2 linked regions of the Variovorax paradoxus genome follow. The protein of the gene in region 1 interacts with the protein of each later gene in a pairwise test. Links are inferred from orthologs where the notes say so. Each region holds a gene or a part of one and is shown on either strand. Other genes may lie near its edges.

What was found.
Region 2: the proteins of gyrA (region 1) and gyrB interact in binary tests that used the Escherichia coli proteins (3 or more experiments, as listed by UniProt). The link is inferred for Variovorax paradoxus from one-to-one orthologs.

What each region holds. Positions count from the first base shown.
Region 1 is NZ_CP091716.1:2,569,747-2,584,558, reverse strand. What follows is about bases 10,166-13,360. They hold gyrA (DNA gyrase subunit A), read left to right. Parts: upstream 10,166-10,514; coding sequence 10,515-13,160; downstream 13,161-13,360. Other genes in these bases: L3V85_RS12050 (DUF2059 domain-containing protein), read left to right, coding at 13,157-13,360; ompA (outer membrane protein OmpA), read right to left, coding at 10,166-10,290. Outside these bases: L3V85_RS12110 (ABC transporter permease), read left to right, coding at 1-523; L3V85_RS12105 (ABC transporter ATP-binding protein), read left to right, coding at 531-1,538; L3V85_RS12100 (ATP-binding cassette domain-containing protein), read left to right, coding at 1,535-2,350; L3V85_RS12095 (ABC transporter substrate-binding protein), read left to right, coding at 2,397-3,890; L3V85_RS12090 (amidase), read left to right, coding at 3,895-5,298; L3V85_RS12085 (aldehyde dehydrogenase family protein), read left to right, coding at 5,323-6,771; L3V85_RS12080 (NAD(P)-dependent oxidoreductase), read left to right, coding at 6,781-7,671; gph (phosphoglycolate phosphatase), read right to left, coding at 8,123-8,794; bifunctional 2-polyprenyl-6-hydroxyphenol methylase/3-demethylubiquinol 3-O-methyltransferase UbiG, read right to left, coding at 8,791-9,510; more of ompA, read right to left, coding at 9,640-10,165; more of L3V85_RS12050, read left to right, coding at 13,361-13,732; serC (3-phosphoserine/phosphohydroxythreonine transaminase), read left to right, coding at 13,802-14,812. UniProt on the Escherichia coli protein: A type II topoisomerase that negatively supercoils closed circular double-stranded (ds) DNA in an ATP-dependent manner to maintain chromosomes in an underwound state.
Region 2 is NZ_CP091716.1:106,240-121,041, forward strand. What follows is about bases 1-3,185. They hold gyrB (DNA topoisomerase (ATP-hydrolyzing) subunit B), read left to right. Parts: upstream 1-375; coding sequence 376-2,985; downstream 2,986-3,185. Other genes in these bases: dnaN (DNA polymerase III subunit beta), read left to right, coding at 1-239; L3V85_RS00640 (AAA family ATPase), read left to right, coding at 3,145-3,185. In the rest of the region: more of L3V85_RS00640, read left to right, coding at 3,186-6,348; L3V85_RS00645 (AAA family ATPase), read left to right, coding at 6,348-9,617; L3V85_RS00650 (AAA family ATPase), read left to right, coding at 9,640-11,910; L3V85_RS00655 (hypothetical protein), read left to right, coding at 12,236-12,757; L3V85_RS00660 (hypothetical protein), read left to right, coding at 12,873-13,358; L3V85_RS00665 (metallophosphoesterase), read left to right, coding at 13,493-14,737; L3V85_RS00670 (polyhydroxyalkanoate granule-associated phasin), read right to left, coding at 14,748-14,802. UniProt on the Escherichia coli protein: DNA gyrase negatively supercoils closed circular double-stranded DNA in an ATP-dependent manner to maintain chromosomes in an underwound state.

The sequences.
Region 1 (14,812 bases):
GGTCGAGGAAGCGGTCATGCGGCTGTCGGACTTCACGCTGGCCTTTCCCGCGATTCTCTCGGCCATCATGATGACCGCCGTGTTCGGCGCCGGCATCGTGAATGCCATCGTGGCCATCGGCATCTACAACATCCCGACCTTCGCGCGCATCACGCGCGCGTCGGCCAATGCCATCTGGTCGCGCGAGTACGTGGCCGCCGCGCGCGCCTGCGGCAAGGGCTCGTTCGCGATCACCATGCAGCACGTGCTGCCGAACATTTCGGCCGTGCTGATCGTGCAGATCACCATCCGCTTCGCCATCGCCATCCTCGCGGAGGCGGCGCTCTCCTACCTCGGCCTGGGCACGCAGCCGCCGCAGCCCTCATGGGGCCGCATGCTCAGCGAAGCGCAGACCCTGATGTTCCAGCAGCCACTGCTGGCGGTTTTCCCCGGCATGGCGATCGCGCTGGCGGTGCTCGGCCTGAACCTGCTGGGCGACGGCCTGCGCGACCTGCTCGATCCGCGCCTTGCCCGCGCACGCTGAAACCACGATGCCCCTCCTCGAAGTCAACAACCTCCAGATCGGCCTGCAGACCCAGCGCGGTCCAGCGCAGGCCGTGCGCGGCATCTCGTTCTCGCTGGAGCGCGGCGAAACGCTCGGCATCGTCGGCGAATCGGGCTGCGGCAAGTCGATCACCGTGATGTCGCTCATGGGCCTCCTGCCCTCCAGCGCGCAGGTCACGGGCAGCATCAAGCTCGACGGGCAGGAGCTCGTCGGCCTGCCCGAAAAGCAGATGTGCCAGATCCGCGGCAACCGCATCGGCATGATCTTCCAGGAGCCGATGACGGCGCTGAACCCGGTGCACACCATCGCGCGCCAGGTCGGCGAGCCGCTGCAGCTGCACCGCGGACTGACCAAGGCGCAGGCCCGCAAGGAGGCGCTGAGCCTGCTCGACCGCGTGGGCATTCCCGACGCGGCTTCGCGCCTCGATGCCTACCCGCACCAGTTCTCGGGCGGGCAACGCCAGCGCATCGGCATCGCGATGGCGCTGGCCTGTGGACCCGACCTGCTGATCGCCGACGAGCCGACGACGGCACTCGACGTGACCATCCAGAAGCAGGTGCTCGACCTGATCCAGAGCCTGGTCAAGGAAATGGGCATGGCGATGATCCTGATCTCGCACGACCTCGGCGTGATTGCCAACAGCGTGAAGCGCATGCTGGTGATGTACGGCGGCAGCGCGGTGGAAAGCGGCCCGACCGACACGGTCTTCGCCGGCCGCGCGCACCCCTACACGCGCGGCCTGTTCGCGGCGCGCCCCGCCATCGGCGCGGTGCGTGCCGGCCGGCTGCCGACCATCCGCGGCAGCGTGCCCGAGCTGGTCGACATGCCGCGCGGCTGCGCCTTCGCGGGCCGCTGCGCCCACACCATCGACCTGTGCCAGAGCACGCGGCCCCAGGCCACGCTGCTGCCGAACGACCACACGGTGCGCTGCCTGCGGCTCGGCGAGATCGCCGCGCTGAACGCCAAGGCCGCCGCCTCCGCCCTCCTCGCATGAGCCAGCCCACCACCGCCGGCCAGCCCTTGCTGGCCGTGAAGAACCTCTATCGCCACTACGCGCTGCCGCGCGAGAAGCTGTTCGGGCCGCCGCCCACGGTGAAGGCGCTCAACGGCGTGAGCTTCGATGTGCAGGCCGGCAAGAGCATGGGCATCGTCGGCGAATCGGGCTCGGGCAAATCGACCATCGCGCGCCTGGTGATGGCGCTGGACACGCCCACGTCTGGCACCGTCTCGCTCGAAGGCCGCGATCTGCATTCGCTGTCGAAGGAAGCGTTGCGCGTGGCGCGGCGCGACTTCCAGATGGTGTTCCAGGACCCGTATGGTTCGCTCGATCCGCGCCAGACCGTGGCGCGCATCGTGGCCGAGCCGCTGGAGGCGCTGGCCGAAACCAGCCGCGCCGAGCAGCGCGAGCGCGCATCGGAAGCACTCTCCGCCGTCGGCCTGCGCACCACCGACATGGACAAGTACCCGCACGAGTTCTCGGGCGGACAGCGCCAGCGCATCGCCATCGCGCGAGCGCTCATCACGCGTCCCAAGCTCATCGTGGCCGACGAGCCGGTGAGCGCGCTCGACGTGTCGGTGCAGGCCCAGGTGCTCAACCTCATGCAGGACCTGCAGCAGCAGTTCGGCATCAGCTACCTGCTCATCAGCCACGACCTCGCGGTGGTCAACCACCTGTGCGACGAAGTGTGCGTGGTCTTCAAGGGCCGCATCGTGGAGCGAGGCCGTCCGGCCGATCTCTTCGCGCATGCGCAGCACGAGTACACGCGCACGCTGCTGTCGGCGGTGCTGCACACGCCGTCTCGCTAGCCGGGCCGGACCTCCCAATTTCTCCCTCACCTCCAGGAACTATCGAATGTTGAAGCGACGCACACTCATGACTTCCGCCATGGCCGCGGCAATCCCGGGTGTCTTCCTGCCCCAGGCGCGCGCGCAGGCCGGCAAGAACACGCTGACGATCGGCATGCCGCTCGAACCGCCGGGCCTGGACCCGACCACCGGCGCGGCATCGGCCATCGCGGAAATCACGCAGTACAACATCTTCGAGACGCTCACCAAGGTGAACGCCGACGGCTCGGTCACGCCGATGCTGGCCGAAAGCTGGTCGTCGTCGCCCGACATGAAGACCTTCGTCTTCAAGCTACGCAAGGGCGTGCGCTTCGAGAACGACCAGCCCTTCAACGCGCACACGGTGAAGTTCTCGTTCGACCGCGCGGGCGGCGCCAAGAGCACCAACAAGGACAAGCGCTTCTTCAGCGAGATCGGCACCGTGGTGCTCGACGAGTACACGGTGGGCGTCAACAGCACACTGCCCAACCCCGATCTGCCCTTCATGCTGGGGCAGTCGACCGCCTGCATCGTCGAGCCCAAGAGCGCCGACACCAACGCCACCGCGCCGGTAGGCACCGGCCCCTACAAGCTGAGTGCATGGCAGCGCGGCGCCTCGTGCACGCTGGTCAAGTCGCCGAGCTACCGCGACCAGAACCTGGCGAAGGTTCCGAAGTTCGTGTTCCGCTTCATGTCGGACACCGCGGCGCAGACCGCCGCGCTGATGGCAAACGACATCGACATCTTCCCGCGCGCGGGCACGCGCTCGGTGGCGCAGTTCAAGGGCAACCCGCGCTTCCAGGTGATCGAAGTGGGCACGCGCGGCAAGGTGATCCTGACCATCAACAACCGCAAGAAACCGCTGGACGACGTGCGCGTGCGCCGCGCGATCCTGGCGGCCATCGACCGCAACGCCATCATCCAGGGCGCGGCGGACGGCTTCGGCAAGCCAATCGGCAGCCATTACGCGATGGGCGCGCCGGGCTTCGTCGACACCACGGCGATGAACCCCTTCGACATCGAGAAGGCGAAGAAGCTGCTGGCCGAAGCCGGCGTGAAGACGCCGCTGGAACTGCGCCTGCAGCTGCCGCCGCCCTCGTATGCACGTCAGGGCGGCGAGATGATCGCTGCGCAGCTGGCGCAGATCGGCATCAACGTGAAGATCCAGAACGTCGAGTGGGCCCAGTGGCTCAGCGGCACTTTCGGCGGCGCGCACGACTTCGACCTGACGATGGTGGCGCACGTGGAGCCCTTCGACCTGGTGAAGTACACCGAGGCCGACTACTACTGGGGCTACGACTCCAAGAAGTTCCGCGACCTGTTCGTCACCATCCAGAACGAAGAGAACAAGAAGCGCCGCGCCGACCTGCTGGCCGATGCGCAGCGCATGCTGGCCACCGACGCGGTGAACGGCTTCCTCTACCAGGCGGTGTTCCCGACCATCGCGCGCAAGGAGGTCAAGGGCCTGTGGCCAAACATGCCGATCGTGGTGAACGACCTGGCCGCGATCTCGTGGGGTTGATGCGATGACGACGAAGCCCCTCTATTCGCTGAGCGTGCAGGAGCTGCACGCGGCTTACGCCGCCAAGGAGCTGTCGCCGGTGGAAGTGGCGCGCTCGGTGAACGAACGCATCGCCGCGTACGAACCCGAGCTTCGCGCGACCTGGCTGTTCCGGCCCGAACTCGCGCTGGAGCAGGCGCGCGCCTCCGAGGCCCGCTGGCTGGCCGGCAAGCCGCGCGGCACGCTCGATGGCGTGCCAGTGACCATCAAGGACAACCTCGCGACCGAGGGCGATCCGATGCCGCTGGGCACCGCCGCCTACGAGCTCGTGCCGATGAGCTACGACTCGCCGCCCGCCGCCCGCCTGAAGGAAGACGGCACGGTGCTGGTGGCCAAGACCACGATGCCCGACCTGGGCATGCTGTCGTCGGGGCTGTCGAGCTTTCATGAGCTTTCGCGCAACCCGTGGGATCTTTCGCGCACGCCGGGCGGTTCCAGCTCCGGCGCAGGCGCGGCGGCTGCCGCCGGTTATGGCCCGCTGCACGTGGGTACCGACATCGGCGGCTCGCTGCGCCTGCCCGCCAGCTGGTGCGGCATCTACACGCTCAAGCCCAGCTTCGGCCGCATCCCCCTGAGCTCGCCCTACATGGGCCGCTGCGCCGGGCCGATGACGCGCACCGTGGCCGATTCGGCGCTGATGATGGCGTCGATGGCACAGCCCGACGACCGCGACTATTCGGAACTGCCGCCGCCGGTCATCGACTGGAACGCCTTCGAGGTCGACCCGTCGTTCATCAAGGGCAAGCTCGTGGCGCTGCACATGGACGCAGGCTGTGGCCTGCCGCTGGATCCGCAGATCGCCGAAGCGGTGCGCCGCGCGGCGAAACGCATCGAGGCCGCCGGCGCGCACGTCGAGGAAATCCCGGCGTTCATGACGCCGAAGATGCTGCAGGGCATGGACCACTTCTGGCGCATGCGCTCGTGCCTCGACATGCAGGCCATGACGGCCGAGCAGCGCGCGAAGATCCTGCCGTACATCCGCGACTGGGCCGAGAGCGCCGCCGGCTTTTCGGGCGCGCACATCTTCGACGCCTACAGCCAGTTCGTCGCCACGCGCGCGGCCACCATCTCGGCCACCAAGGCCTACGATTTCGTGATCTCGCCGGTGTCGCCTAACCTGCCGGCGCCCGCCGACCACGCCTCGCCGACCAACGACCCGATGCGGCCGCTGGAGCACATCGGCTTCACGGTGCCCTACAACATGTCGGAGCAGCCGGCCGCCTCGATCAACTGCGGCTACTCGGCCGAAGGCTTGCCCATCGGCCTGCAGATCGCGGGGCGCCGTTTCGACGACCTGGGCGTGCTGCAGTTCAGCCGCGCCTTCGAGCAGATCCGCGAAGCACAGAAACCCTGGCCGGAACCCAAGTGATCCGCCACAAGGAGACATGACACCATGACCGCCACCCACTTCATCGACGGCCGCCGCGTGGCGTCCGAAGGCAACGCCACCATCGACGTGATCGATCCGAGCGACGGCCAGAAATTCGGCGAGATCGCACGCGGCACCACCGCCGACATCGACACCGCCGTGCGCGCCGCGCGCCAGGCCATGGGCGACAACTTCGACGGCCCCTGGGGCGAGATGACCGCGCTGCAGCGCGGCCGGCTGCTCGCCAAGCTCGGCGCCGCCGTGATGGAGCACCACGAAGAGCTGGCCCAGCTCGAGGCGCGCGACACCGGCAAGGCACTGCGCGTGGCACGCAACGACGCCACCGCGCTGGCCCGCTACATGGAGTACTACGCCGGCGCATGCGACAAGCTGCACGGCGACACCCTGCCCTATGAGCGCGGCTACACAGTGCTGACAGTGCGCATTCCGCACGGCGTGACGGGCCACATCATTCCCTGGAACTACCCGATGCAGATCGCGGGCCGCAGCGTGGGCGCATCGCTCGCAGCGGGCAACGCCTGCGTGGTGAAGCCGGCCGAGGATGCCAGCCTGTCGCTGCTGCGGCTCGCCGAACTCGCGACCGAAGTCGGCTTCCCGGCCGGCGCGCTCAACGTGGTGACGGGCTACGGCAAGGAAGCCGGCGCGGCACTGTGCGCGCACCCGGGCATCGATCACATCTCGTTCACCGGCTCGACCATGACCGGCCGCAGCGTGGGCCTGGCCGCCGCCGAGCGCCACTGCCCGGTGACGCTGGAGCTGGGCGGCAAGTCGCCGCAGATCGTGTTCGCCGACGCCGACCTCGACGCGGCAGAGCCGGTGCTGCTCAACGCCATCATCCAGAACGCGGGCCAGACCTGCTCCGCGGGCAGCCGCGTGCTGGTGGAGCAGTCGGTCTACGAAGAGGTCGTCGCGCGGCTGGCCAAGCGTTTCGCGGCCGTGCGCGCAGGGGCGCCCTCCGAGGACCTGGACATGGGCCCGCTCATCAACGAAAAGCAGTTCCGCCAGGTGCGCGACATGGTCGCGACGGCCGAGGCCGCGGGCCTGAAGGTGGCGGCACGCGGTACGGTGTCGCCCAATGCGTCTTCCGCCGGCTACTACCAGGAAGCCGTGCTGTTCCGCGACGTGCCGCACGACAGCGACCTCGCGCAGCGCGAGATCTTCGGCCCCGTGCTGGTCGTGATGCCCTTTGCCGATGAAGCAGAGGCGGTGCGCCTGGCCAACGGCACGGACTTCGGCCTGGTGGCCGGCGTATGGACCCGCGACGGCGCGCGCCAGTTGCGCATGGCGCACAAGCTGCACTGCGGCCAGGTCTTCGTCAACAATTACGGTGCGGCGGGTGGTGTAGAACTGCCCTTCGGCGGCGTGAAATCCAGCGGCTTCGGCCGCGAGAAGGGCTTCGAGGCCCTGCTCGGATTCACGACCCTCAAGACCATCGCAATCAAGCACGGATGAAGACAACACATGACAACCACTGAACAGCAAACGCCGCGCAAGGTCGGCCTCGTCGGCGTCGGCCTGATGGGCCACGGCATCGCCAGCAACATCGTCAAGCACGGCCACCAGCTGACGGTGCTTGAACATGCGGGCAACCAGCCCATCGACGGCCTGCTGAAGGCAGGCGCCACGTCGGTGAAGGACGTGGCCGCGCTCGCGGCACAGGTCGACGTGCTGATCCTGTGCGTCACCGGCACGCCGCAGGTGGAAGCTGTGATGCTCGGCGACAAGGGCGCGCTCACCGCCCTGCGGCCCGGCACGGTGGTGATCGACTGTTCGACGGCCGTGCCCGCCTCCACCGCCAAGGTGGCCGAGGCTGTGAGTGCCAAGGGCGGCAAGTTCATCGACGCGCCCATGACCCGCACCGCCAAGGAAGCCGCCGAAGGCCGCCTGAACCTGCTGGTGGGTGGCGATGCCGAGGTGCTGGCCTCGTGCCTGCCGCTGCTGCGCTGCTTTGCCGAGAACATCACGCACGTGGGTGGCATCGGCGCCGGTCATGCGATGAAGCTGCTGCACAACTTCGTGTCGCTGGGCACCGTGGCACTGCTGTGCGAAGCGGCGGCCTGCGCGGAGCGCGCTGGTGTGAAGCCCGATGTGTTCGTCGACGTGCTGGCCAAGGGCGGCGGCAACGGCGTGGCGCTGGAACGCGTCAAGCCCAAGCTGCTGACGGGCGGCACCGACTCGCTGAAGTTCTCGATGGCCAACGCCAAGAAGGACCTGGGCTACTACAACGACATGGCGGAACAGGCGTCAGCCGGACATGGCATCGCGCAGGCCGTGGATGCGCTGCTGACGCAAGGCGTGGAGAAGTTCGGTCCGGACCGGATGGTGCTGGATCTGGTCGAAGCGTTGCGCTGATTGCCAGATTGCCCAAGTCCGTGATCTTGCCGGACTTGGGTTGCGTGAAGAATGTGGTGGAGCTGGGGGGATTTGAACCCCCGTCCGCAAGCCTTCATCGCGCAGTTCTACATGTTTAGTGATCTGATTTAAGTCTCGCTTCCGGAACCGCGCAGTCACACGCTAAACCGGACGCCAGCACCCTATTTTCTCGCCTCGACCCAAGGTACCCGGATCGAAGCCAGCCCATGTAATTATCCTTGCAGCCGGGAGGTCAGGATTGCTCCAGACCCCCTTGCCCAGCCCATCGGCCAACTGTTGCAAGGCTCACTGGCAATTAAGCAGCGAGTGCGAAACGTTCGTCGTTTGCAGTTAGTTTGTTTGAATCTGTTTTACGAGCGCATTCAGCTCGACATGCCCCGCTGCGACTCCGAACCCACGTCGAAACCAGTGCAGCCCCAAGAGAACCATTTTAGGCGCTATTGAGTAACTTCAAGAGCTCCATGGGCGAAGATATTGATGCGTCGGCCTTCCAGAGGGCCGAATCTGCCTGCGAACCCATGTAGCCGTAGGTCGCGGCAACCGTACGCATGCCCGCTGCGCGGCCCGCGATGATGTCGCGCTCGTCGTCACCCACGTACATGCAGGCTTCTGACGGCACGCCGAGCCTGCGTGCGGCCTCATGCAGCGGCTCGGGATGCGGCTTGGCGAACGGCGTGGTGTCGCCGCTGATCACCGCGCCTGCGGTCTCGAAGAGCGGGATGGCGCGCGTCAGCGGATCGGTGAATCGCATCGATTTGTTGGTGACAACGCCCCACAGCAAGCCCTGCTCGCGCAGCGCCTCTATCAACGCCTGGACGCCGTCGAACACCTGCGTGTTGAGCAGCATGCGACGCTCATAAGTCACGAAGAACTCTTCGCGCAGTTCGTCGAACTCGGGCGACTCAGGGGTGATGCCGAAGGCCACGCCGAGCATGCCCCGTGCGCCGGCACCCGCCATCGGTCGGTATCTTTCGAGCGGATAGGACGCCAGGCCGCGATCGGTGCGCATCTTGTCGGCTGCGGCTCCCAGATCGGGTGCGCTGTCGATCAACGTGCCGTCGAGGTCGAACAGCACGGCCTGAGTCTTCGAGACGCCGCTCATGCTGGAGCACCCGGCTTCTGGGTGGCGAACATGTAGTTGACGCTGGTGTCGCCGCTGAGCCAGTAGCGGCGCGTCAACGGGTTGTGCTCCATGCCACGGGTGTGCCGCAGGTCGAGCCCGGCGGCGCGGCAATAGGCCGCCAGTTCGCTGGGGCGGATCAGCTTCGCATATTCATGCGTCCCGCGTGGGAGCATGCCGAGCACGTATTCGGCGCCCACGATAGCCAGCATGAAGGACTTCAGGTTACGGTTGATGGTCGAGAAAAACACCCAGCCGCCCGGCTTGACCAGCGCGGCGCAGGCCTGGATCACCGAAGCCGGTTGTGGCACATGCTCGAGCATTTCCATGCAGGTGACGACATCGAAGCTGCCCGGCTGTTGAGCGGCCAGTGCCTCGGCACTGATCTCGCGGTACTTCACGCTGCGCGTGCCTGCTTCGAGTGCATGAAGCTGCGCCACTTTGAGCGCCTTGCCGGCCAGGTCGATACCCAGCACTTCCGCGCCCTTGCGAGCCATCGAATCGGCCAGGATGCCACCGCCGCAGCCGATATCGAGCACTCGGCGCTGCGATATAGGCGCAATACCGTCAATCCATTCCAGACGCAATGGATTGATTTCGTGCAGCGGGCGGAATTCGCTTTCCAAATCCCACCAGCGATGGGCCAGTTCTGAAAACTTGGCCAGTTCGGCCGGATCGGCATTCACGTTTTCTGTCATACAGCGATTATGAAACGAGCAATGCCCGGTAAACACCGGGCAGGCTTTGTCGAATGAGCAGGCACTAATTCAACAGGCATAAAAAAACCCCGCCGTAGCGGGGTTTTCATGATCGATGAAATCGATTGATTAGTTGGCGCGGGTGCCGACCACTTCGATTTCCACGCGACGGTTCTTGGCGCGACCTTCCTTGGTCTTGTTGTCAGCCACAGGCTGCGACTTGCCCTTGCCTTCGGTGTAGACGCGGTTGCGTTCGATGCCCTTCGAGACCAGGAAGGCCTTGACAGCTTCGGCGCGACGGACCGACAGACGCTGGTTGTAGGGAACCGTACCGATCGAGTCGGTGTGGCCCACAGCGATGATCACTTCGAGGTTGACGCCACGGATCTTCTCGACCAGATCGGTCAGCTTCGCGCGACCTTCGGGCTTCAGAACCGACTTGTCGAAGTCGAAGAAGGCGTCAGCAGCGAAGGTCACCTTCGAAGCGGCGACTTGCTGAGGCGTCGGGGGAACCGGAGCGACAGGCGTCGGAGCCACAGCGACCGGAGCGGCAGGAACCAGAGCACCGTCGCAACCAGCGGCAGCCGTTGCGGGCGTCCAGTTGGCATCGCGCCAGCACAGTTCGTTCGTGCCGTTCTTCCAAACCAGTTCGCCGGTGCCGTTTTGCCAGTTGTCGATCGTAGGACCGCCGTCCGCAGCGGTGACACGGGTCTGCGCGCCGGCGGCAGTGGCGAGCGCAGCGACTGCAAACATCATCGCCACTTTATTCAGTTTCTTCATGGTTCTCCTCTTGGGGAAAAAGCCGCAGCCGCGCTGCGAATCAAGGACGCTTTAAGTGACCACCACCCAAAACGTTGAGGCGATTGTGCCATAGGGTCTTTGGCAAACAGGCCGCTGGACGCCCCCGAAGCGTAGGACGGAGGCGGAATAGACGCCTTGTGTTGCGGCGGTGCGACACCCCTCACAGCGTAAAATTTCGCCTTCCTGCCGCCAGCACCTCGCTCATGACCTCCTTCGCAAAAGAAACCCTGCCCATCAGTCTTGAAGAGGAAATGCGTAGCAGCTATCTCGATTACGCCATGAGCGTGATCGTCGGCCGAGCGCTTCCCGACGCCCGTGACGGCCTCAAGCCGGTACACCGCCGCGTGCTCTTCGCGATGCACGAACTCAACAACGACTGGAACCGGCCGTACAAGAAGTCGGCCCGTATCGTCGGCGACGTGATCGGTAAGTACCACCCGCACGGCGACCAGTCGGTCTACGACACCATCGTGCGGCTGGCCCAGGACTTCTCCATGCGCCACATGCTGGTCGACGGCCAGGGCAACTTCGGGTCGGTCGATGGAGACAACGCGGCCGCAATGCGTTATACGGAAATCCGGCTGGCCAAAATTGCGCACGAAATGCTGGCCGATATCGACAAGGAAACTGTCGACTTTCAGGACAATTACGACGGCTCCGAAAAAGAGCCGAAAGTGCTGCCGAGCCAGTTGCCCAATTTGCTGGTCAATGGCTCCGGCGGTATTGCGGTCGGCATGGCCACCAATATTCCGCCGCACAACCTGAACGAGGTCGTCGACGCCTGCCTGTACCTGCTTCGCAACCCCGAGGCCTCCATCGACGAATTGATGGAAATCGTGCCGGCGCCCGACTTCCCCACCGCCGGCATCATCTACGGTATCAACGGCGTGAAGGACGGCTACCGCACCGGCCGCGGCAAGGTCGTGATGCGCGCCAAGTGCCACTTCGAGGACATCGACCGCGGCCAGCGCCAGGCGATCATCGTCGACGAGCTCCCCTACCAGGTCAACAAGAAGACGCTGCAGGAGCGCATGGCAGAGCTGGTGCACGAAAAGAAGATCGAAGGCATCAGCCACATCCAGGACGAGTCCGACAAGTCGGGCATGCGACTGGTGATCGAACTCAAGCGCGGCGAAGTGCCCGAAGTCGTGCTCAACAACCTCTACAAGCAGACGCAGCTGCAGGACACCTTCGGCATCAACATGGTGGCGCTGGTCGACGGCCAGCCCAAGCTGTGCAACCTGAAGGACCTGATCCAGGTCTTCCTGCAGCACCGCCGCGAAGTGGTCACGCGCCGCACCGTCTTCAACCTGCGCAAGGCACGCGAACGCGGCCACGTGCTCGAAGGCCTGGCGGTGGCGCTGGCGAACATCGACGAGTTCATCCGCATCATCCGCGAGTCGCCCACGCCGCCGGTCGCCAAGGCCGAGCTCATGACCCGCAGCTGGGACAGCAAGCTGGTGCGCGAAATGCTCACGCGCTCGCGCGCCGACGGCGGCGTGATCAACGCCGACGACTACCGCCCCGAGGGCCTCGAGCGCGAGTACGGCATGGGGGGCGACGGCCTCTACCGCCTGTCGGACACGCAAGCCCAGGAAATCCTGCAGATGCGCCTGCAGCGCCTGACCGGCCTCGAGCAGGACAAGATCGTGGCCGAGTACAAGGACGTCATGGCCGAGATCGACGACCTGCTCGACATCCTGGCCAAGCCCGAGCGCGTCTCGACCATCATTGGCGAAGAGCTGGGCACCATCAAGCAGGAGTTCGGCCAGTCGAAGATCGGCGCGCGCCGCAGCCTGGTGGAGCACAGCGCCTACGACCTCTCGACCGAAGACCTGATCACCCCGACCGACATGGTGGTGACGCTCTCGCACAGCGGCTACATCAAGAGCCAGCCGCTGGGAGAGTACCGTGCCCAGAAGCGCGGCGGCCGCGGCAAGCAGGCCACCGCCACCAAGGACGACGACTGGATCGACCAGCTCTTCATCGCCAACACGCACGACTACATCCTGTGCTTCTCGAACCGCGGCCGGCTGTACTGGCTCAAGGTGTGGGAAGTGCCGGCAGGTTCACGCGGCTCGCGCGGCCGGCCCATCGTCAACATGTTCCCGCTGCAGGAAGGCGAGAAGATCAACGTCGCGCTTGCCCTCACCGGTGAAAAGCGCAACTTCCCGGCCGACCAGTACGTGTTCATGGCGACCTCGATGGGCACCGTCAAGAAGACCGCGCTCGACGAGTTCAACAACCCGCGCAAGGGCGGCATCATTGCCGTGAACCTCGATGAAGGCGACTACCTGATCGGCGCCGCCCTCACCGACGGCAAGCACGACGTGATGCTCTTCAGCGACGGCGGCAAGGCCGTGCGCTTCGACGAGGAAGACGTCCGCCCGCTGGGCCGCAATGCCCGCGGCGTGCGCGGCATGTCGCTCGAGGCGGGCCAGGGCGTGATCGCCATGCTGGTGGCCGAGGACGAGCAGCAGAGCGTGCTCACCGCGACCGAAAACGGTTACGGAAAACGCACAAGCATTACGGAATACACGCGCCACGGCCGTGGAACCAAAGGCATGATCGCGATTCAACAGAGTGAGCGCAACGGCAAGGTCGTTGCCGCCACACTCGTGCATTCGGATGATGAGATCATGCTCATTACCGACAAGGGCGTGCTTGTACGCACGCGGGTTGCCGAAATTCGCGAACTGGGTCGTGCGACGCAAGGCGTCACGCTGATCGGGCTCGACGAAGGCGCCAAACTCAGCGGGCTGCAACGTATCGTCGAAAACGACGCAAATGGCGAAACCGAGCCTGACGCGGACGATACTTCCTCATCTTCAACGGAGAATCCTCAGTGAAAAAAATCAAACTCGCACTTCTGACGGTCGCCCTGGCTAGCAGTTCGATGGCCGTCATGGCCCAGGACAAGGCCACGCTCATCAAGCAGTTCATCGACATCCAGCGCCCCGGCATCGAATCGCTGGCGCGCGGCCTGGTCGAGCAATCGAGCGCTCCGATCGCACAGGCGGGTTCGCAGTACCTGCAGACGCAGGTGCCGGAAGCCAAGCGTGAAGCAGCCGCCAAGGCCGCCGACGCAGAGCTGAAGAAGTACTTCGACGACGCCTACCCGATCGTGCGCGACAAGGCCGTGCAACTGGCTCCTGGCGCCCTGACCCCCCTGCTCGAGCAGAACTTCAGCGAAGACGAGCTCAAGCAACTGCTGGCCTGGATCAACTCGCCCCTGAGCAAGAAGTACCAGGACCTGAACCCGAAGATGCAGACCGCTCTCACGGAAAAGCTGGTGGCCGACACGCGCGCCACCATCGAACCCAAGATGCGCGCACTCGACGAAAACGTCGCCAAGGCCCTCGGCGCTCCGACCGAGGCTCCCGCCGCCAAGGCTCCGGCCAAGGCACCAGCCAAGAAGTAAAGCAACGTGACCCAGCAGCAGACGCCGGCCGGCAAGCGCCCCTACAACTTTTCGGCCGGTCCGGCTGCCATGCCGGAGGCGGTGCTGCAACGCGCTGCCTCCGAAATGCTCGACTGGCACGGCAGCGGCATGAGCGTGATGGAAATGAGCCATCGCGGCAAGGAATTCGGCTCGATCTGCACGCAGGCCGAAGCCGACATCCGCACGCTGCTGGCCGTGCCCTCCAATTTCCACGTCCTGTTCATGCAGGGCGGCGGCCTCGGCGAGAACGCCATCGTTCCGCTGAACCTGTCGCGCGGCAAGACCGCCGACTTCGTCATCACCGGCAGCTGGAGCGCCAAGTCGCACAAGGAAGCGCAGCGCTACTGCACCGCGCGCGTGATTGCTAGCAACGCCGACGACCAGCACACCCGATTGCCCGATCCCGCGACCTGGCAGCTGTCCAAGGACGCCTCGTACGTGCATGTGTGCTCCAACGAGACCATCAACGGCATCGAATTCCAGCAGCTGCCCGACCTGGCGGCGCTCGGCAGCAATGCCCCGCTGGTCATCGATTTCTCGTCGCACGTCGCCTCGCGCAGCGTCGACTGGAGCCGCGTGGGCCTGGCCTTCGGCGGCGCGCAGAAGAACCTCGGCCCGGCCGGCCTGACGATCGTCGTCGTGCGTGACGACCTCCTCGGCCACGCCCTCGAGATCTGCCCCAGCGCGTTCAACTACAAGACCGTGGCCGACAACAACTCCATGTACAACACCCCACCGACCTGGGGCATCTACATGGCGGGGCTCACGTTCCAGTGGCTGCTGCAACAGAAGGAAGGCGAGTTCACCGGCGTCGCGGCCATGGAGCAGCGCAACATCGCGAAGGCGAAGCTGCTGTACGACTTCATCGACGGCTCCGACTTCTACGCCAACCGCATCGACCCCGGCTGCCGCTCACGCATGAACGTGCCGTTCTTCCTGGCTGACGAAGGCCGCAACGAGGCCTTCCTGGCCGGCGCGCGCGAAGCCGGGCTGCTGCAGCTCAAGGGCCATAAGTCGGTCGGCGGCATGCGCGCCAGCATTTACAACGCCATGCCGCTG
Region 2 (14,802 bases), 2.5 Mb from region 1 along the record:
GCACGCTGCGCATCGCGTCGAACAACGCCGAGCAGGAAGAAGCCCAGGACGAGCTCGACATCGACTACGGCGGCGACGCCATCGAAATCGGCTTCAACGTGACCTACCTGATCGACGCGCTGTCGAACATGGACCAGGACATGGTCAAGCTGGACCTGGCCGACTCCAACAGTTCGGCGCTGCTGACCATCCCCGAGAACGCATCCTTCAAATATGTCGTGATGCCGATGCGTATCTAGCAGACAGACACCGAAGCGCCTTGCGCACACAGCCCGCGGCCCCCCGCGGGTTTGCGCTTTCAAGAGGCGGCGAATTGAGCTTTTGAGAGCCCGAAAAATCACGCGCGAATGCCGTGAGAGACAGAGGAATATCCGAATGAGTGCTGAAGAAAACAAGCCCGACGTGCCGCACACCGAGCCCGTCTACATCCCCGAGATCGAAACGGCCGCAGCGGCCGACAACAGCTACGGCGAAGGCTCCATCACCATCCTCGAAGGGCTCGAGGCCGTGCGCAAGCGCCCCGGCATGTACATCGGCGACACCTCCGACGGCACCGGCCTGCACCACCTGGTGTTCGAAGTGGTGGACAACTCCATCGACGAAGCGCTGGCCGGCCATTGCGACGACATCGTCGTGACCATCCATTCGGACAACTCGATCTCCGTCACCGACAACGGCCGCGGCATTCCCACCGGCGTGAAGATGGACGACAAGCACGAGCCCAAGCGCTCGGCGGCAGAAATCGCGCTCACCGAGCTGCACGCCGGCGGCAAGTTCAACCAGAACAGCTACAAGGTGTCGGGCGGCCTGCACGGCGTGGGCGTGAGCTGCGTGAACGCGCTCAGCGTGATGCTGCGCCTGGTGGTGCGCCGCGAAGGCAAGATCCACGAACTCGAATTCAGCCGCGGCTTCGTGCAGAACCGCCTGCTGGAAACGGTGAGCGGCGTCGAAGTCTCGCCCATGAAGATCATCGGCGACACCGACAAGCGCGGCACCGAAGTGCACTTCCTGCCCGACACGCAGATCTTCAAGGAGAACAACGATTTCCACTATGAAATCCTCTCCAAGCGCCTGCGCGAGCTGAGCTTCCTGAACAACGGCGTGCGCATCCGCCTGAAGGACGAGCGCACCGGCAAGGAAGACGACTTCTCGGGCGCCGGCGGCGTGCGCGGCTTCGTGGAGTTCATCAACAAGGGCAAGACCGTCCTGCATCCGAACTCGTTCTACGCCGAAGGCGAACGCCCGGCCGACACCTACGGCGGCATTCCCGGCACGCACATCGGCGTCGAAGTGGCGATGCAGTGGAACAGCGGCTACAACGAGCAGGTCCTCTGCTTCACCAACAACATCCCGCAGCGTGACGGAGGCACCCACCTCACGGGCCTGCGCGCCGCGATGACCCGCGTCATCAACAAATACATCGAAGAGAACGAGTTCGCCAAGAAGGCGAAGGTCGAAGTCACCGGCGACGACATGCGCGAAGGCCTGTGCTGCGTGCTGAGCGTGAAGGTGCCCGAGCCCAAGTTCTCGAGCCAGACCAAGGACAAGCTGGTGTCCAGCGAAGTGCGCGCGCCGGTGGAAGACATCGTCGGCAAGCTGCTGACCGACTATCTGCAGGAACGCCCGAACGACGCCAAGATCATCTGCGGCAAGATCGTCGAGGCCGCCCGCGCCCGCGAAGCCGCCCGCAAGGCGCGCGAAATGACGCGCCGCAAGGGCGTGCTCGACGGCATGGGTCTGCCCGGCAAGCTGGCCGACTGCCAGGAAAAGGATCCCGCCCTGTGCGAGGTCTACCTGGTGGAGGGTGACTCCGCCGGCGGCTCCGCCAAGCAGGGCCGCGACCGGAAGTTCCAGGCCATCCTGCCGCTGCGCGGCAAGATCCTGAACGTCGAGAAGGCTCGCTACGAGAAGCTGCTCACCAGCAACGAAATTCTCACCATGATCACCGCCCTGGGCACCGGCATCGGCCGCGCAGGCGCGACCACGGCGGGCGGCGGCGCGGACGACTTCAACGTCGCCAAGCTGCGCTACCACCGCATCATCATCATGACCGACGCCGACGTCGACGGCGCCCACATCCGCACGCTGCTGCTCACCTTCTTCTACCGGCAGATGCCGGAGCTGGTGGAGCGCGGCCACATCTACATCGCGCAGCCGCCGCTGTACAAGGTCAAGGTCGGCAAGGAAGAGCAGTACCTGAAGGACGGCCCCGCGCTCGACGCCTTCCTGCTCAAGGTGGCGCTGAAAGACGCGCGCATCGAGACCGGCGGGGCCAGCTCGACCACGCTCAGCGGCGACACCCTGGCCGAACTGGCGCGCAAGCACCAGGTGGCCGAGGCCGTGATTGCGCGCCTGCGCAACTTCATGGACGCCGAGGCGCTGCGCGCCATTGCCGACGGCGTGGCGCTCGACCTCGATACCACGCCCGCCGCCGAGGCTTCGGCCGTGGCGCTGCAGGCCAAGCTGCGCGAACTCAACACCACCGGTGTGCCGGCCGAGGTGAGCAGCGAGTTCGACGCCCGCACCGACAAGCCGCTGCTGCGCATCAGCCGCCGCCACCACGGCAACATCAAGAGCAGCGTGCTCACGCAGGACTTCGTGCACGGCGCCGACTACGCCGCATTGGCCGAAGCCGCCAACACCTTCCGCGGTCTGCTGAGCCCCGAAGGCGCGCTGGTCAAGCGCGGCGAGGGCGAACGCGCCAAGGAAGAAAAGGTCGACGACTTCCGCCAGGCCATGAAGTGGCTCATCAGCGAAGCCGAACGCGCCACTTCGCGCCAGCGCTACAAGGGCCTGGGCGAAATGAACCCCGAGCAGCTGTGGGAAACCACCATGGACCCGACCGTGCGGCGCCTGCTGCGCGTGCAGATCGACGATGCGATCGAAGCCGACCGCGTGTTCACGATGCTGATGGGCGACGAAGTGGAACCGCGCCGGGAGTTCATCGAGCAGAACGCGCTGCGGGCTGCGAATATCGACGTGTAAGCCTTCCAGGCTTCCCAGCACCCCAGAACGCCCGGCCCTTGCCGGGCGTTTTGCTTGGCGGATGCGTCAAACCCTTGAGGCAGAATCTCCGCCAATTTCGTTCGTGCCCACAGGACTCTTCCCATTCCCTCCAGCCTCGCCTTCTTCGAACTGACCACCGTGGCCGGCGATACCGTCGTCACGTCGCTGGCCTTTCCCGAGATGGCGTGGCTCGGCAGCAGCGCGCATGCGATGGCCCGGCGCATGGCGCAGGCAGTGCAGTCGCACCTGATCGACAAGGGCCGCTACCTCGAGGCCGTGCAGATCAGCGATCCGCCGGCATTCGAGCGCCATGAGTTCGATGTCGACCTGCCGGGCGGCAGCGACCCGCTGCTGCACCCGCCGCGCCGCTGCCACCATGTCGCGTTTCTCTCCAGCGGCCCGGCGAACACGCCCTGCATCGGCTACGTGCCCGCTCTGGGCATCGTCGCGCTCGCCGAGGCGGAGCGCCTGCGCGAAGCCGTGAGCGAAGCCATCGTGCTCGAACACCGTCGCGCCGGCCGGCAGACCGACGTGCGGCGCCAGGTGGCGGCCCAATGGTTCGAGCAGGTCGAGCTGACGCAATTGCCGCTCGACCTCGTGTTCCACAGCGCCGAAGCATTGCGCAAGCTGAAGGACGATCGCGCCAAGCCGCTGCTTCCCACGGTGGCCGACGAGATGAGCGTCGGCTCGCGCACCGCCATCGGACTGGCCGTGCCGCTGACCGCTTTGCAGCGCGCGGCGGAGGGCCGGTTCGCGCGCAGCGTGCTGGTCGTCGGCGCGGAAAGCAGCGGCAAGACGGCTCTGATCCACCAGTACGCGCGCGAGCGCCGCGACCGCGCCGCCGGCTCTCCGTGGGAAACCAGCGCGGCACGACTCATCCAGGGCCTGACGCGCGACGGCAGTTGGCAGCAGGCGCTGACCACGCTGTGCCGCGAACTGGCCACGCGCGAAGTGGTGCTCTATGTCGGCCACCTTGCCGAGCTGTTCGAGGTCGGGCAATACCAGGGCAACAGCATCAGCCTCGGCGATGCCTTGCGCGAGCCGCTGGCCCGCGGCCAGTTGATGGTGCTGGCCGAAGCCACGCCCGCCGAACTCTCGCAGATCGACTTGCGCAGCCCCGGCTTCTCGGCGCTGTTCCAGACGCTGCGCCTGCCCGAACTGCCCGAGGCCGAGCAGGAACGCACGATGCTCGCCGCAGTGGCGGCGCTCGCGGCGCAGCACCGCGTCGCGGTGTCGCCGGATGCGGTGTCCGAGCTGATCGCGCTGCAGCGCCGCTTTTCGCCGTACTCGGGCTTCCCGGGCAAAGGCATCCGCTTCTTCGAAGAACTGATCCTGCACGTGCGCGGCCAGCAGGGCGCGGTGATCGGGCGCGACGATGCGCTCGCCGCGTTCTGCGCCGAGACCGGCATGCCGCGTCGCATGCTCGACGCGCGGCTGCCGCTCTCGCTCGACGAAGTCGACGGCTTTTTCCGCAGCCGCCTGTTCGGCCAGCCCGAGGCGCTGTCGGTGGTGACGAATCTGCTGGTCGCCACCAAGGCCGGGCTCGCGCGCGGCGGCAAGCCGATCGCGTCGATGCTGCTGATCGGCCCGACCGGCGTGGGCAAGACGGAGACGGCCAAGGCGTTGGCCGAATTCATGTTCGGCGATCCGCGCCGCATGATCCGCATCGACATGAGCGAGTACGCCGACCCCGCCGCCGTGCTGCGCCTGCTCGGCGATCTTGGCGGCGACGAGGGCGTGCTGATCGGCGCGGTGCGGCGCCAGCCGTTCTCCGTCGTGCTGTTCGACGAACTCGAAAAAGCCCACCCCAGCTTCTTCGACCTGCTGCTGCAGGTACTCGGAGAAGGCCGCCTCACCGGCGGCGACGGCCTCACCGCCAACTTCTGCGGCAGCTTCGTGGTGATGACGTCGAACCTGGGCGCGGAGGCGATGCAGCGCATGCCGATGGGCCTGGGCGCGGTGCGCGGCGATCCGCGCGCCCATTTCGAGCAGGCGGTGCAGCAGGCTTTGCGCCCCGAGCTGTTCAATCGCATCGACCACATCGTGCCCTTCGCCCCGTTGTCGGCCACCGAGCGCGCACCGATCTTCGGGCGCGAGATGACGCTGCTGCGCAAGCGGGAAGGCCTGCTCGAACGCAGCGCCGAACTGACGCTCGACGACGACGTTGCCGCCCGTCTCGCCGCGCTGCCCGGCGACGAGCGCTACGGCGCCCGCGACGTGCAGCGCGTGCTGCGCCGGCAACTGCTGCTGCCCCTCGCACATGCGCTGGCACCGCATGCCTATGTCACGCCGCTGGCCGTGCGCATCGGCGCGGGCGACACCGGCCAGCCGCTGGGCGTGCGCGCCGACCCGCTGCAGCGCCCGGTCGACAACGCGCCGCTGCTGGCCGCCGAGGCATTGGCCGACGCGCGCCGCCATTGGCAACGCGTGACCGAAGGGCCGCTCTTCGTGAACCTGGTGAACCAGGTGTTCCGCCTCGACGACGAGCGGCGCCGCTACGAGAAGAAGCGCAACCGCGCACCGCACTTGCCGCACTGGGACGGCACGCCGTCCGCCAGCCGCGCCCGCACCTTGGCCGCTGTGCAACAGACGGCACAGGGCTTGTTCGCCGAGATCATGACGCTCGAGGGGCAAGCCCTGCTCGCGCTGGTAGGCGAGTCCGATGCGCCGCCAGACATCGCCGCGTGGCGCACCCGCTTCACCGCGTTCAAGCAGCAGGCCTTTCATGCCGTGCGGCCGGACAGCGGCGTGTGCACCGTGGGCCTTTACGCCGCGCCGGCATTGGCCACCACACTGCATGACGCGTGGTGCGAACTCGCGGCGCTTGCCGGCTTCGAATTCCGCCCGCAGGTGGTGCGGCTCGGCGACGAACCCCGCAAACCCGCGCCTCCAGCCGACGCAGAGGCGCGCGAGGAAAAGCGCGAGGAAAAATCAGAAGACGAGGCCCCGCCCAGCCCCTACCTGAAGTTTCCCTGGCCGCAGGCATCGAGCCGCAAGAGCCTGATCGTGGGCTTCGAGATCGAACTCAAGGGACCGGCGGTGTTCGACTACTTCCGCCAGGAGGGCGGCGTCTGGCGCATCTGGGTCGGCGACCGCAACAAGTCGGACGCCTGGGTTTCGGTGCGCAGCGGCACGCTCTCCAACTTCGAGACGCCGCACAACGTGCACCGCCAGCATTTCTTCGACAGCCGGCCTGTGCACCGCTTTCTGAGGGACGGCATGCTGGCCGCGCAGCAGGCCGACTGGAAAACCTCGTTCCCGGACGCACCCGCCTGGAAGCGTGCGCTCGACGCGCAGTTCGACGCGCTCATGGACCGCATGCTGCTCGGGGAGGACGACTGATGAGCGGACGCGGCAGCCTGCGCATCCCGGTTTTCGTCACGCATCGCAAGGAGGCGGGCTACCGGCTGCGCTGCCTGTTCCTGCCGGAGATCGACGCGACGGCCATGCGCTACGAAGCGGCGCTGAACAAGTTGCGCCAGGCGGTCGTGCATCACTTTCGCGGCACCCGCAGTACGCGCGCCACGCTCGACGAGCGCCTGTGGCTCGGCTTTGCGCCTGAACTGCGTTTCGAACTCGTGCCGCTGGGTTTCGACAGCGGCCGCCGCTGGATCGAAGGCGCATTTGCCGCGGCCCACTTCACCGTCGGCGCACGCCGCTACGCCTGCCTGCCGCAGCTCGACGGCATGGTGGCCGACCTCGGTGAACTGCATCTGGACAAGGGGCAACGCACCGAGCGGCTGGTGGCCAGCATTCAGGCCTGGTTCCGTGAACAGCGCAAGGAGCGGGGCGACGCCTTCGACCCGCAGCGCTGCCTGGCCGCGCCGAACGACGAACTCGGCGAGCTCGAAATCTCGATGCACCTGGCTCAGGGCCGCTTCCCGTTCGAGAGCGAGCACGACCTGCGCGCCGCGATGCGCGACGACGGCATCGGCGACGGGCCGACCGAGATGGCGCGCGCCGCCGTCGATCTGAACGATCTTTATCCGGATGAGCTGACCCAGGCGATCCTGCGCGACGAGGCCATCGAGGAACTGGGCCGCGCGATCTACCGGCCCGACGGCGGCGCCGGCGCCATCGTGCTCGTGGGTCCGCGCGGCGCCGGCAAGACGGCGCTGGTGCATGGCGCACTGCGGCAGTTCATGGTCTCCGAAACGGGCCGCGACCGCGCGAAGCTGCAGAAGATCTGGCATCTCGACCCGATGCGCGTGATCTCCGGCATGAGCGTGATCGGCCAGTGGCAGCGCCGCATGGCCGTGCTGCTGCAGCATCTGCAGTTCCGCCTGCGCGACGACTTCCGCATCGCCAGGCCCGATCACTTGTACTGCGACAACCTCGTCGCGCTGCTGGCCATCGGCAAGAGTTCGCAGAACACGCTGACGCTGGCCGACGTGCTGCGCCCGCTGCTCGAGAAGCGCGCCTTCACCATGATCGGCGAAGCCACGCCCGAGGCCTGGCAGAAGGTGCAGCAGCGCGACCGCCGCTTTGCCGACCTGTTCCGCGTGATCCGCGTCGATCCGCCGCCGCGCGAGGCGGCCATCCGCATCGTCGCCTGGCGCCGCGCCGAACTGGAGCGCCAGCACGAGTGCCGCATCTCCGCCGCCGCGGTGGCCGAGCTGCTGAAGATGGAGCGCCGCTTCGCCGCCGACGAGGTGCTGCCGGGCTCGGCGATCCGCGTGCTCGACCGGCTCGCCGTGCGCCATGCGCGCGGGGAGGTCGGCCGCGCCGAAGTGCTGGCCGCCTACACCGCGGCGTATCACTTCCGCGAGAAGCTGTTCTCCCGCCAGATCGGCCTGGCACCAGCGGAAGCCGCGGCGCATTTCGCGGCGCGGCTGATCGGCCAGCCCGAGGCGCGCGCGCAGCTGGTCGATGTGATCGCGCTAATCAAGTCCGGCCTCGCGGCGCCGGGCAAGCCGCTGTCGTCGCTGCTCTTCATCGGACCGACCGGCGTCGGCAAGAGCGAGGCGGCGAAGCTGCTGGCCGACTACCTGTTCGAGGACGAGGGCGGCCTGGTGCGCTTCGACATGAACGAATACGTCGACGGCGATGCGACCGGCCGCCTCATCGGCGACGCCTACCGCCCCGACGGCCAGCTCACCGCCGCCGTGCGCCAGCGCCGAGCCTGCGTGCTGCTGCTCGACGAAATCGAGAAAGCCCATCCGTCCGTGCACGACCTGCTGCTGCAGGTGCTCGGCGAAGGCCGGCTGACCGATGCGCTGGGCCGCACCACCGACTTCTCGCAATGCGTGGTCGTGCTCACCTCGAACCTCGGCGCCGCCGCGGCGAGCCGCCATACCGGCTTCGTGCGGCAGGAAGCCGACGTGGCGCATACCTACCGCGAGGCGGTCGAGCGTTTCTTCCGGCCCGAATTCCTGAACCGCATCGACCAGGTCGTCGGCTTCACGCCGCTGGGCGCGGACGACATCGCCGCCATCGCCCGGCTGCAGCTGGAGCGCGTGCTGGCGCGCGATGGCTTCGTGCGCAGGCTGACCTTCCTGAATGTGTCGGCACAGGCGCTGGACCACTTGGCGCGGCTCGGTCACGACGAGACGCTCGGCGCGCGGGCGCTGAAACGCGGCATCGAGCGAGCACTGACGCAGCCCATCGCGCAGCGCCTGGCGTCTTCGCACAGCGGCCAGCCGATGCTGCTGGACGTGAGCTTCGGCGAGGGCGGCCTGACGACCCGGGCCACCGTGCTCGACTACGCCGTGCGGCGCGCGGTGCCGCTGCCGGAAGACACCGGGTCGGCGGCCGGCTACCAGGCGCTCGCGGGCATTGCCGACGCGCTGCACGAACGCCTGCGCGCGCAGCTCGACGCAGCGCCGGCGGAACCTGAAGCACTGGCGCTGCGCGCGCTGCAGGTGCGGCTGGACCCGCTGCGCGAGGTGCTGGCACGCCGCAGCTGGGATCTTTCGGAGCGCCGCGTGGCGCCGGGGCGCACGGTCAAGCAGAACCAGCCGCGGCCACGCGAGTGGCGCGTGGCGAGCCGCCAGCAGGCGCTCGACGAGCTGATGGTGCAGCAGGACATCCGGGAATTCTTCGAGCAACTGTTTGCCGGCGCGTCACCGGTGCGCGGCATGGACACCGAACTCGTGCGCTGGCAGCTCGAGATCGACCAGCTGGCGAGCCGCGCCGACAGCCTTGGCCGGCATGGCATCGAGCGAGTGGCGGTGGAGATCGTGCCGCTGCAGACCGGCGCCGGCGAGGCCACGGTCCGGACGGCATGGGCCGACTACGCAGCGCTGATCGCGCAGCTCGACCTGCACGAACTGCCGTCGCCGCGCGCAGGCGTTCGCTGCTTCGAGGGCATCGGCCTGCGCGACGCGTTCGGCGGGGAATGCGGCATCCACCTCTGGTACGCCGGCGACGACCGGCCGTTGCCGCTGGCGGTGCGGCTGCTGTCCGCGGAGCCTGATGCCGCACCGGAACCGCTGCCCACCGAGATCGTGCGCATCCGCCTGGAGCCCGCGCGGCCAGGCGACCACCGGCGCCTGACAGACCTGCGCTCAGGCCGCGTGCGCAAGTTCAGCGGCCCGCTCACCGAAGAAGACTGGCGCCTGATGCTGTGGGACAGTCGTGCCGCAGGCCGCGCGCCCGCCGCGCAGGACTGAGAAGGAAGAGACCCGCATCCGCATGGCCACGCTTTCGTACCCCCTGGTGTGCTGGCAGCTCGACGACACGTCCGTCTGCGGCATCCTGCTCGGCACCGACTTCCAGGTGATAGAGCGCAATGCCCGCCGCGTGAAGGCCGCGCTGGCCGAAACCCTGCAGCGTGAACGCGAGCGCGACGGTTACGTGCCCGAGCCGGACATCGACGAAGCGCGGCTCAAGCTCGTGCATGTGTCGGTGAGCCTCGCGCACCGCACTGAAAAAGGCAGTTTCCCGGTGCCTCGGGCCACGGATTTCCACGTGGCGGCGGTGTTTGGCGAGAACGAGGAAGACGGCTACGCCAAGTGCTACCTGCCCTGGCTCGACCAGAGCTTCTATTACTACGACGACGCGCAGTTGCCGGTGCTGATCGAGCACTACACCCGCGAATGCCTCGACGGTCTCTCGCCCGAAGATGCGCAGCGTTTCCTGATGCCCGCCGCGCCGTGGCTCGACCAGATCGACGTGCGGCGCGACGACAGGACCACGAACAGGCAGCATGTGCCGCGCCATCTGCGCGAGGCTCATGCGCAACTCGACGCCGTGGCCGACCGCCTGCCCGAGACCGGCGCGCGCCGCGGCCTGCATGTGTTTCCCGAGGTGGCCTGGGAGCAGGGCGCACTGAGCGACGAAATAGCGGCACGGCTCGCGCGCGGCGGCAACCTGCTGCTGGTGGGCGAGCCCGGCGTCGGCAAGAGCGTGGTGATCCTCGAGGCGATCCGCAAGGCGCACCGCCTCACGGCCGCGCGCGACGCGCCGCCGACCTTCTGGCGCAGTCATGCCGAGCGGCTCGTCGGCCGGGCGAAGTACCTGGGCGAATGGCAGGCGCTGTGCGACCAGACGGTGGAATGGCTGGACATGTCGAACGGCCTGCTGTGGGTCACGGACTTCGTGAACCTGCTGCAGGTCGGCGGCGAAAGCCCCGAGGAATCGATGGCCGCCTACCTGCTGCCGGCGCTGCGCCGAGGCACATTGCGGCTGGTCGGCGAAGCCAATCCCAGCGAACTCGAGATCGCGCGCCAGCGCCTGCCCGGATTCATCGACTGCTTCGAGACCCTGCGCCTGCCCGAGATGGACAGCGTGCGCGCGCGCCGCGTGCTCGACCTGTTCGCGGGCCACGCGAAGAACACGCTGTCGATCGAGATCGAGCGGCCGGCGCTGGACACCGGCTACCGGCTGCTCGGGCGTTATGTGCGCTACGACAGCTTTCCAGGCAAGGCGGTGCGCTTCTTCGGCGACTGCGTGCGCGAAGCCATTGCCGGGCAAACAGGCGTCGTGACCGAAGCCAGCGCCATCGCGCACTTTGCCAAGAGCACCGGCCTGCCCGAAAGCTTTCTACGCGACGACCAGCCGCTGGACGACACCCAGGTGCACGGCTTCTTCGCGCAGAAGCTGTTCGGCCAGGACGCGGCCATCGGGCACCTGAAAGACGTGGTCTATCTTTTCAAGGCCGGGCTGAACGACCCGGCCAAGCCGATTGCGACCCTGCTGTTCGCCGGGCCGACCGGCGTCGGCAAGACCGCGGCGGCCAAGGCGCTGGCGCGCTATTTCTTCGGTGCCGGCGACGACGCGGACCCGCTCTTTCGCATCGACATGAGCGAGTTCCAGCACGCCTTCCAGATCGCGCGCCTGATCGGCTCCGGCAAGCGGCCCGGGAAGCTGGTGGAGCACGTGCGGCGGCAGCCGTTTTCGGTCGTGCTGCTCGACGAGATCGAGAAAGCCGACGCCTCGGTGTTCGACCTTCTGCTCACCGTGCTCGACGAAGGCCGCCTGCGCGACAGCCGCGGGCGCATGACCGACTTTCGCAGCACGGTCATCGTGATGACCACCAACCTGGGCGTGCGCCACGGCGCGTCGCTGGGATTCGGCGAGCCGGCGAACGGCGGCGGCGCGGTGCACGACATCCGCCAGTTCTTCAGGCCCGAGTTCTTCAACCGCATCGACCGCGTCGTGCCGTTCGCGCCGCTGTCGCGCACGGCCATCGAGGCCATCGCGGTGCAGGAGCTGCAGGCGATCGCGCAGCGCGAAGGGCTGGCGCGACGCGGCGTGCGGCTGAACTTCTCGCCCGAGGTCGTGGCGTTCGTCGCGGACAAGGGGTTCAGTCCGAAATACGGCGCCCGGCCGCTGCAGCGCGCGGTCGAGCAGCATGTGGTGGCCGCGGTCGCGCGAGCGATGTTCGGGCCGGTCGCGGACGGGGCTTGCCTGGAAGTGGGGCTGGTGGACGGCGTCGTCGTGGCGAGACCGGGGCTCGGCTGAGCCAGGCTCCGCGCGAGTCCTTGGCGCGCGGGTGGATCAGCCACGGATCCTTGCTCGCCATGCACCGCCGTAGAACTGCGCCATGCACCCTAGCGGATTCCGACGCGGCAGCGCCCCCCGAAAACAGCCCGCATCAGGGTTTCCGTGAGGTTTGTGAGCGAATGTGGCTTACACGGCCGTCACACGGGCGTCACCAGCTATGAAAACAATAGCATTCACATTCAATCCGAGGATCGTTCCTCGTAAACGCTATATCTAGCCCGACTCTTGCTAAGCAAAATCCTCGACGGATTTCACGTCACGCAAGTTCGAGGACCACACAGCAATGAACCCTTCGCGTCTCCGCCGGCCACTGGCCGCGCTGGTTTTGGGCGGCACAGCAGCTTTCCTCGGGGCCCTGACTTCGGCCCATGCGTTCTCCAACCCACCCATCCAGGTGGCGCAGGGCATCGAATACATGAGCGGCGGCGCCACCCGCGACGAAGCCGCCTTCATGGAAATGGTGTCGCCCCGCTGGGCCGCGACCATCGCGCTGGGCGTGAGCGACGGCAAGGGGGCGCAGCAGCCCGGCTTTCCGGCCAAGGCCCACGTCGAAATCCGCCAGAAGTACACCGGCCAGGCCGTGATGACCTTGGACTCGCAGAGCCCCTACATGCTCGCGCGCCTGAATCCCGGCGCCTATGACGTGAACGTGACGCTGGGCGGCCTGACGCTCACGCAGTCGCTGGTGGTGATTGCCGGCGTGCCGGCGCGCGCGTCGTTCGTGTGGCCGTCGAATTTCGACATGGCCTCGGTCACGCCGCCGCTGCCGCAGGCGCTGGCACAGACGGCCTCGACCACCCGTTGAGAAACCGGCGCACGGCCGCGGCCGTTGCGTCCTCGGTCAGCCTTTCCTAAGTCGCGCCCCGCACAGTGGGGACATCGTGGGTTCTCGCCACGACGACCAGGAAAGGATCCAGACCATGACTTCCCGCTTTTCATCGCGCATGCGGCCCGTGGCGGCCGCGATGCTGTGCGGCGCCGTTCTGCTCGGCGCGTTCTCGGCGGCGCAGGCCGCGGTGAACCCGCCGATCTACATGACGCACGGCGTCGAGTACATGAGCGGCGGCATCGGCAGCGACGAAGCCCAGCTGATGGAAACGGTGCTGCCGCGCTGGCCCGCCAGTTTCGAATTCGCGATCAAGGACCACAAGGGCGCCGAGTTCGCCGCCAACGTGCACGTGACGGTGCGCGACAGCAGCGGTGTCGCGCTGCTCGACAACGTGGTGTCCGGCGGTCCGTTCATGGTGGCCCGGCTCGACCCGGGCAACTACGAAGTCGAGGCCCAACTCGGCAACCAGGTTTTGAAGCAGCAGCTGCGCGTGCCGCAGGGCGCATCGGCCAAGGCGACCTTCGTCTGGCCGGCGGGCACCGACATGGCTTCGGCCGGCACGCGCGCGGTGCAATAACCGGTGAAAGTGGGCGCCGGCACCGCATGCCGCCGGCGCTGATTTTCGGGCTCCGGTTGAGCCCACAACGCCCGCTATCCGGGCGCCTGTCGCTATAGAAAAAATAGCGGCTCTGGCGCCATCGGGCGTCTTGAATGCGCGGCATGCGCCTTGCAGATGGTGTATCCCGGGCAATGCCCGACCCCATTGCCCCGATGCCGATCCGTCCCCTGAGCGCGCTCACTGCGCTGCTCCATGCCTACATCGCGCTGCGCCTGCTGCCGGCGCTCGCCGTGCTCACGCCTGCATGGCCGCTGGCGCTGCTCGCGCTGATGGTCTCGGCGCTCACGATTCCGCTGCCTTTCCTGTCGCGCCGCATCGAGCGCAACGCTTCGATGGGCGAAGCACTCAAGTGGATCGGGCTGATCAGCATGGGCTGGTTCTCCTCGATGTTCGTGTTGACGCTGGTGCGCGACGCGGGCCTGCTGCTGACGTGGCTGGCCAGCGCACTGGGCGGCGTGCAGGTGCAATGGAACACGCTGCGCCCGTGGAGCGCGCTGGCGGTGCTGGTCATTGCCACGGCCACGTCGGCCATCGGTTTTCTGAACGCTCGGCGCACGGCCAGCGTGAAGCGGGTCGAGGTGCCGATCCGCGGGCTGCCGCAGGCGCTCGAGGGCTTCACAATCGCGCAGCTCAGCGACATCCATGTCGGGCCGACGATCAAGAGCGGCTACATCCAGCGCATCGTCGAGGTGGTCAACCGGCTGGGCGCCGACACCATCGCCATCACCGGCGACCTGGTGGACGGCAGCGTGCCGGAACTGCGCGAACACATCGCGCCGCTGGCCGGGCTGCGCGCGCGGCACGGCACCTTCGTGGTCACCGGCAACCACGAGTACTACGCGGGCGCGCATGCCTGGATCGACGAGCTGCGCCGACTGGGCCTCAAGGTTTTGCTGAACGAGCACGTGGTGCTGCAGACGCGCAACGTGCGCGGCGCGCAGACCGACGAAGAGCTGTTCGAAAGCGCGCTGGTGCTGGCCGGCGTGACCGACTTCACCGCCGGTCATTTCGACGCGGCCCACGCCAGCGACCCGCATCTGGCGTTGCACGATGCACCGCCGCTGGTGCACACGCGTGTGCTGCTGGCGCACCAGCCGCGCAGCGCGCCGCTGGCCGCGGCGGCGGGCTACCAGCTGCAGCTGTCGGGCCACACGCACGGCGGCCAGTTCTTTCCATGGAATCTGTTCGTGCCGATGCAGCAGCCTTTCACGGCGGGCCTGCACCGCCTGCACGACATGTGGGTCTATGTGAGCCGGGGCACCGGCTACTGGGGTCCACCGAAGCGCTTTGGCGCGCCCTCCGAGATCACGCTGCTGACGCTGGTACCGGCCGCCTGAGCGGCCTCGGTCAATCGGGGCTGGATTCGAGTTCGGCCAGGCGCCGCGCGTTCGACGTGGCGGCC